One region of the Kiloniella sp. genome, then DNA from elsewhere that is predicted to be linked to it. Evidence: predicted binding sites of a transcription regulator. Region 1 holds the regulator's gene; each other region holds the start of a gene.

Evidence for each region. The regulator PhoB, encoded in region 1, activates phosphate uptake and scavenging genes when phosphate is short. The targets are predictions, from matches to a motif close to TNTCATAAAACTGTCA.
Region 2: the regulator PhoB is predicted to act here: its motif matches at 982-997, upstream of phnF (phosphonate metabolism transcriptional regulator PhnF).
Region 3: the regulator PhoB is predicted to act here: its motif matches at 1,029-1,044, upstream of ACN0QW_RS06350 (Na/Pi cotransporter family protein).

The regions. Positions count from the first base shown of each region.
Region 1 is NZ_JBLXHT010000005.1:258,378-260,625, forward strand. It holds gene pstB (phosphate ABC transporter ATP-binding protein PstB) at 1-273, shown strand, start outside; gene phoU (phosphate signaling complex protein PhoU) at 285-1,025, shown strand; gene phoB (phosphate regulon transcriptional regulator PhoB) at 1,030-1,746, shown strand; gene ACN0QW_RS10785 (glycosyltransferase family 9 protein) at 1,844-2,248, opposite strand, start outside.
Region 2 is NZ_JBLXHT010000015.1:12,698-14,945, reverse strand. It holds gene ACN0QW_RS18095 (carbohydrate kinase family protein) at 1-231, shown strand, start outside; gene phnF (phosphonate metabolism transcriptional regulator PhnF) at 228-965, opposite strand; gene phnG (phosphonate C-P lyase system protein PhnG) at 1,093-1,590, shown strand; gene phnH (phosphonate C-P lyase system protein PhnH) at 1,590-2,216, shown strand; gene ACN0QW_RS18075 (carbon-phosphorus lyase complex subunit PhnI) at 2,218-2,248, shown strand, end outside.
Region 3 is NZ_JBLXHT010000003.1:73,574-75,821, forward strand. It holds gene ACN0QW_RS06350 (Na/Pi cotransporter family protein) at 1-891, opposite strand, end outside; gene ACN0QW_RS06355 (LOG family protein) at 1,374-2,189, opposite strand.

The sequences.
Region 1 (2,248 bases):
ATTGCAATTAATCCAGAAGTAATCCTGATGGATGAGCCATGCTCTGCTCTTGATCCGATTGCAACTGCAAAAATTGAAGAACTCATTGATGAGCTTAGAGAACGCTTTACAATCGTGATTGTAACGCACTCTATGCAACAAGCCGCCCGTGTGTCTCAACGAACAGCCTTCTTCCATCTTGGAGAATTGGTTGAAGTCGGAGAAACAGATCGTCTCTTTACCAGCCCACAAGATGATCGTACCCAAGGTTACATTACGGGAAGATTCGGGTAAGGAAGATGGATATGCCAGAAACCAAAGACCACATCGTCAGCTCATTTGACAAAGAACTTCGTACCATTCATGAAATTATAATTCGCATGGGTGGCATGGCAGAAAATCAACTGTCCGAAGCCGTCGATGCACTTGTTCAACGCGACAGTGCAAAAGCTGAACTCGTCCGTAAAGAAGACGCAAAAATCGATGCGCTGGAAGAAGAATTGGAAGCCGCTGTCATTCAGTTGATTGCCTTGCGTCAACCCGTTGCTAACGATCTTCGGGCCGTCATTGCTGCTTTTAAAATTTCGTCTGATCTTGAACGTATTGGCGATTATGCAAAGAACATTGCCAAGCGCAGTATTGCAATCAACCAAATGCCGCCACAAAAATCCGTTACCAGCATTATGCGGATGTCCCGGTTGGTCCAGGAAATCGTCAAAGATACCCTTGACGCCTTTTCCAACAGCGATAAGGACCGCGCGATAGATGTGTGGCACCGGGATGAAGAAGTTGATGAAATGTACACTTCTTTGTTCCGCGAACTTCTGACTTACATGATGGAAGATCCACGGAATATCGGCGCCTGTACACACATGCTCTTTATCGCCAAAAACATCGAACGCATGGGCGACCATGCAACAAATATTGCTGAAACTATTTACTATTTATCGACCGGCGAACGTTTAGAAGGTAAACGCCCCAAAGGGGATCGCACCGCTTTTCAAATCCTTACCCCCGATGACGGGGAAGGCGAAGTAGAAATTTAATATAATGGAAAAAAAGGACCTTTCCATGAAACCCTTGGCATTAGTCATTGAAGACGAAATCGCACTGACAACGTTATTACGCTATAACCTTGAAAAAGAAGGATTTCGCGTCAATGAAGCACATGATGGCGAAGAAGCCCTCCTTCGTGCAAAAGAAGAAGCCCCGGATCTAATTCTTCTGGATTGGATGCTCCCGCTTCTATCAGGCATTGAAGTTTGTCGCCAGCTCCGTCGTCTGCCAGAAACCAAAGATGTGCCAATCATCATGCTAACAGCACGCGGTGAAGAAACAGACAAAATAAGAGGTCTAGATTCAGGTGCCGATGATTACATGACGAAACCGTTTTCACCTGCTGAACTGGTTGCGCGTATTCGCGCCATCATGCGTCGAAGCAAGCCGGAAACCGTAACCGAGGCACTTACCTTCGAAGACATCAACATGGATTTGGCTGCCTATAAAGTTTATCGCGGCGACCGCGAAGTTCATTTGGGTCCAACCGAATTCAAGTTGCTCCGCCACTTGATGCAAAACCCTGGGCGTGTCTTTAGCCGCGAACAGTTACTTGATTCAGTTTGGGGCCACGATGTGTACGTTGAACCCCGCACAGTAGATGTTCATATCAGACGCCTCCGCAAAGTCCTGAACGAAGGGACTGAACAGGATCTAATTCGTACGGTACGTTCAGCGGGTTACGCTCTGGATCGCGCCAAAGCAGCTTAATTAAGCTGCTTTATTATAGAAATAGCCAATAATCCGTCCCCTAATGTTTAGGACGTGGGTTATTGGCTATTTATGATTCACTACTAAAAAAGATTGTTTATAAAAGCTTTTCAATCTCACTCCATGCCTGCTCTGACGTAACCTCGGAAATATCATCACTGGGCGAGATAACGGGTTTAATCCAGTCAGAGTACGCGAAGTAATAGCTTTTAATAAAAATCCCCACCGCAGGCATGCTCGACATCGCAGCCAAGTTAAGACCAAAGCTATCGTTGCCTACGTAGAAATCACAAGATTGAAGCAAGGCATGACTGTGATGTAGCAACACTTTGCGGGTTGTCAGGTCAATAAATCGATCAGGGCTAGAGGTATTATCTAAGATACCTTGGGCAATCGGGGCAACATCACCAGCGCCAAACAACAGAATTTGACCGGGATAATTTTCCAAAAGACGTTCAGCTATTTCCGAATATCCTTTGACACCCCATTGCTTATAGGCTGC
Region 2 (2,248 bases), on a different contig from region 1:
GAGAGCAATAAAGTTAAGGTAAAAGACACCATCGGGGCCGGAGACAGCTTTAATGCTGGTTTTCTCTCAAGCCTCAGTGAACAAGGCATCCTATCAAAATCAAAGTTAAAAGACTTAACAGAGCAGCAGCTATCTATCGCGCTGAATAAAGCCAACAGAGTCGCGGCCTTTACCGTCACACAAAGTGGCGCAGTTCCGCCATGGACAGACGAGTTGACAAACATTGATTAAGAGAGCGGATGAGCGCTCTCGTTATCTACAAAGAGTTGGACACGTTCACTCGCGAAATGCGTAATACCAAACTGTATCGCCTTGCCAGTGGCATCCACATCGACACTCTCGGTGATCAGAACGGGTTTATTTTTAGCTTGTTGTAACAATTCCGCTGTTCGTTTACTGGGCATCTGCGCTGTAATTCTTGTGTTTTTACGCGTATAATCGTTTAACCCAAAATGCTTAAAGGCCTCAGTTAAAGATTTTGTTTCCGCAAATACGGCTTCAATTCCCCTAAATCGAAGTGCGGGCAAATAGCTTATAGAATAGGCCAGCGGGATACCGTCTGCCTGGCTAACAGATTCAAGCTTGATCACCTTTTCATCCCTGGCAACCATCAACCTTTTTGCAACTTGTTTCGTCGCTTTTTCCTTTTCGCTGCTTAACAAGGTTTTATCCGGCAGTCGATGACGCCCCGACACAATCTGAGAGAAACGAGTTCGACTTCCCAAGGTATAATCCATCAGGTTTTCCTGGACAAAAGTTCCTCGCCCTTGTTCGACGCGCATCACATTATCTTCTGTAAGTGCAGCAATCGCACTGCGCACTGTGTGACGGTTCACACCAAATCTTTTTGCAAGTTCATTTTCTGTCGGCAGTTTATCGCCCGGCTTAAAAACACCCGATGTAATATCCTGAAGTAAAAGACGCCCAATCTGCTTCCAGATTGCTTCACCCTTTTCCCACTCCATCTCACTGTCCTTTAAAGTTCATAAAACTTTCATCAGTCGTCAATTGTCTTCGCTGACGCTACATCCTATAAATCAAAAAGGTATAGACGTCTAGATAAATTTAGCATTTGTCGAAAGGAGATAAAAAGTGACCGATGTTTCGGAACAGCTAGACCAGAGAGATGCGAATAACGAGAGACAGAGATGGTTATCTGTTCTGGCTCGCTGCACGCTGCAAGATTTACAACATCACTGGCAAAAACTGACAAAATCAGAAGCTGATTTAAGCAACCTTCCCTATCGCTTCCTTCGTAAAACAGAAACCGGGCTGGTTATGGTCCGAGGAAGAGCCGGCGGTGACGGGCAACAATTCAATCTGGGTGAAGTATCTGTAACACGCTGTACTGTGTGTCTAGATAGTGACCACATTGGATACGCGTATATTCGAGGCAGAGATCATAAAAAGGCCGAGCTGGTTGCAGTCCTCGACGCCCTTCTCCAGACAAATCGCTGGGCACAAAAAATACGCGATACTTTTGTTACACCGCTGGCATCCGCTCAAGAAAAAGCAAAGCATAATCGCAAATCACAGATTGCAACTTCTAAAGTTGATTTCTTCACGATGGTACGAGGAGAAGACGCGTGATGCACCCCCAAACAAATTCTCTTTCTACGCAAGATATTGGTCAAACAACTCTACCCGGGCTCCATAATCCTGTTTTTGATGCCACAGCTGTTTTCAGGGCTGTTCTGGATGCGATGTCTCACCCCGGTACTGTCATAAAGACACCGATCACATGTGAAAGTCCAAACAAGCTGAATTCATCTACAGCTTCCATTCTGCTGACCCTCGCAGACATGGACACGACAATTTGGCTTTCTCCAGAAACAGAGTGCTCAGATGTTACTGATTATTTGCGGTTCCATACCGGGTGTTCGCTAACACAGAATGCGAACCATTGTGACTTCGCCGTTCTCAATGGCATGGAAGGTCCAGATCAGATTGCTAATTTGCCAATTGGTACAGCTGAAAATCCTGATCGTTCCGCAACGCTTATCATTGCCGTTGATCATTTCAATGCTGAACAAAAGGCTGTGATAAGCGGCCCAGGGATCAAAACCACAAGTGAACTGTCTCCTTCTACCCTTAATCCAAAACTTTGGGGATGGATGAAGGGTAACAGAAACCACGTCCCTTGCGGCATTGATATCATTTTTGCCTCTCCCACCCATATTTGCGCCCTTCCCCGTTCTTCAGAAATGGACATTTGAAATGTATGTAGCTGTAAAAGGTGGCGAGAAAG
Region 3 (2,248 bases), on a different contig from region 1:
AAGCGGTAAGAAGACAATCGCAAGGCCAATATTAAATATGGTATGGAAATTCGCCACTTGGCGTCCTACACCTGCACCACTCAATTCTGCAACATAAGGCGTGATAATTTCCATCAATGGTAAAAGGATAAGAACACCCGCAAATCGAAAGAGCATATTCCCCATGGGTATACGTCGGGCTTTTGGCGTTTCTGACATTGTTAAGGCCATAGGAACAATACCAGCACCGACATTTGCCCCTAAGACCAGAACCAGAGCCAAATCAGCGGAAACGACCCCAGCGACACTCAACGACATTATCAATAAAACCATTGCCACCGACGAATGCGTGATCCAGGTAATTAAAGCAGCCAAAATAACGGCAAACAACGGGGCTTCGGACAAAGCAGCCAGAATGTTTTGCAACACCACACTATCACGCATTGGCTCAGAAGCACCAACCACCAGCTTCAGTGAAAGCAGCATCAAGCCAAGCCCAATAAACACGCGCCCCAAGTGGCGAAGTGTCATTGTTGGTCTTGTGGTGAAACAAACAAATCCTATTAAAATCAATACTGGTGATAACCAGGAAATATCCAGAGAAAGTACTTGTACGACAAGCGTAGAACCGACATCTGCCCCCAGCATCACTGCCAAAGCAGGCCCAATCGCGATTAATCCTTTTCCTGCAAAAGCAACTGTAAGTAATGCCGTTGCCGTGGAACTTTGCAGGATACCGGCCATACCGATGCCCATACCAAATGAAGAAAGCGTGTTTTTAGTGGCCGATCCTAAAAAACGACGAAGCTGACTGCCATATGCACGCAACACACCCGTGCGCACCATTCTTGTCGCCCACAATAAAAGAGCAACACCACCAGCTATTTTTAACAAAAGGTCAAAACCAGACACGCTTATACTTACCTCATTCAATGATTTTTTGGTTACAGAATACTACCCGCGAATAACGCAGCACCACACCTACCCTGTGGCAGATCATTCCAGAATTAGTATTTGTAGCTTTAAGCTCCTCCTGCAGACAAGGCTAATTTCACAAAAGTGTCACAATATAGAAATATTTTCATAACAATAAAATGTGGTATTAACAACAAAATATCAACAAAAATATATCTATATACACCATTTTTCTAACATTCGCACATTTATAGTTGAACTTAAAACTATATTTACGTCAAAATAAGAGAATTATTTATATAGTGGCGTGACAATCCACATACATCAAATCGATATTTTGTATGATTATTATAGTCCTGCCCTATGGATTGAATTATCATCTAATAGCAATAATAATCGCCCCCCATAAAAGCTACTTCATAAAAAACAGGCCCCTTCTATGAAGAGGCCTGTAAACAATCTTTCAACTCAACTGCATCTCAGAGCATTGGTCCGGGGGATTCCAACGCATGTTCTAACAATCCTTTGGTGACATACTCGAAAGCCTCATCCTTAGAATCCGTAACCAGATAGAGATCAAGATCTTCTTCGCTTATGGTACCGAACTCGCAAAGCGCTTCAAAATTCACCACCTTATTCCAATAATCAGACCCAAAGAGAACTATTGGCATCTTCTTTTTTATTTTTTGGGTTTGGATAAGTGTTAGCAATTCGCAGAATTCATCAAGCGTACCAAAACCGCCTGGCATCACCAGAACCGCTTTGGCCAGATAGATAAACCAAAACTTACGCATAAAGAAGTAATGAAATTCCAGAGCCAACTCTCGGGTAATGTAAGGATTTTCACTTTGCTCAAAAGGCAATGAAATGTTTAAACCTACATTAATCCCCTTGCCTTCCGAGGCTCCTCTGTTAGCTGCCTCCATAATCCCAGGGCCACCACCTGTGCACACAACGAAACGGCGCTCATCATTTGTTAAGGTCTTAGACCACTCTGTAAAACGCCGTGCTAATTCACGCGTCTCTTCGTAGTACCTAGAGACCTTCATCATTTGCTCGGCCTTACGTAAACCATTCCCGGTACGTTTAGCCTCAGCCATCGCAGCCAGAGCCTCTTCCTCTGACTTAATACGGGCAGAACCAAAAAAAACGATCGTGTCTTCTACGTTAAATTTTTCAAATCGATTTTGCGGACCAAAATACTCAGAAAGAATTCTTAATGGCCGAGCATCCCCAGAGTCCATAAAATCATCATCGTGATAAAATTTCGGAATATCATATGTCTTATCGTCCATGTAATACCTTTCAATAACACTCTATAAATATCGCCTCATAAATATATGAGAACAAAGTC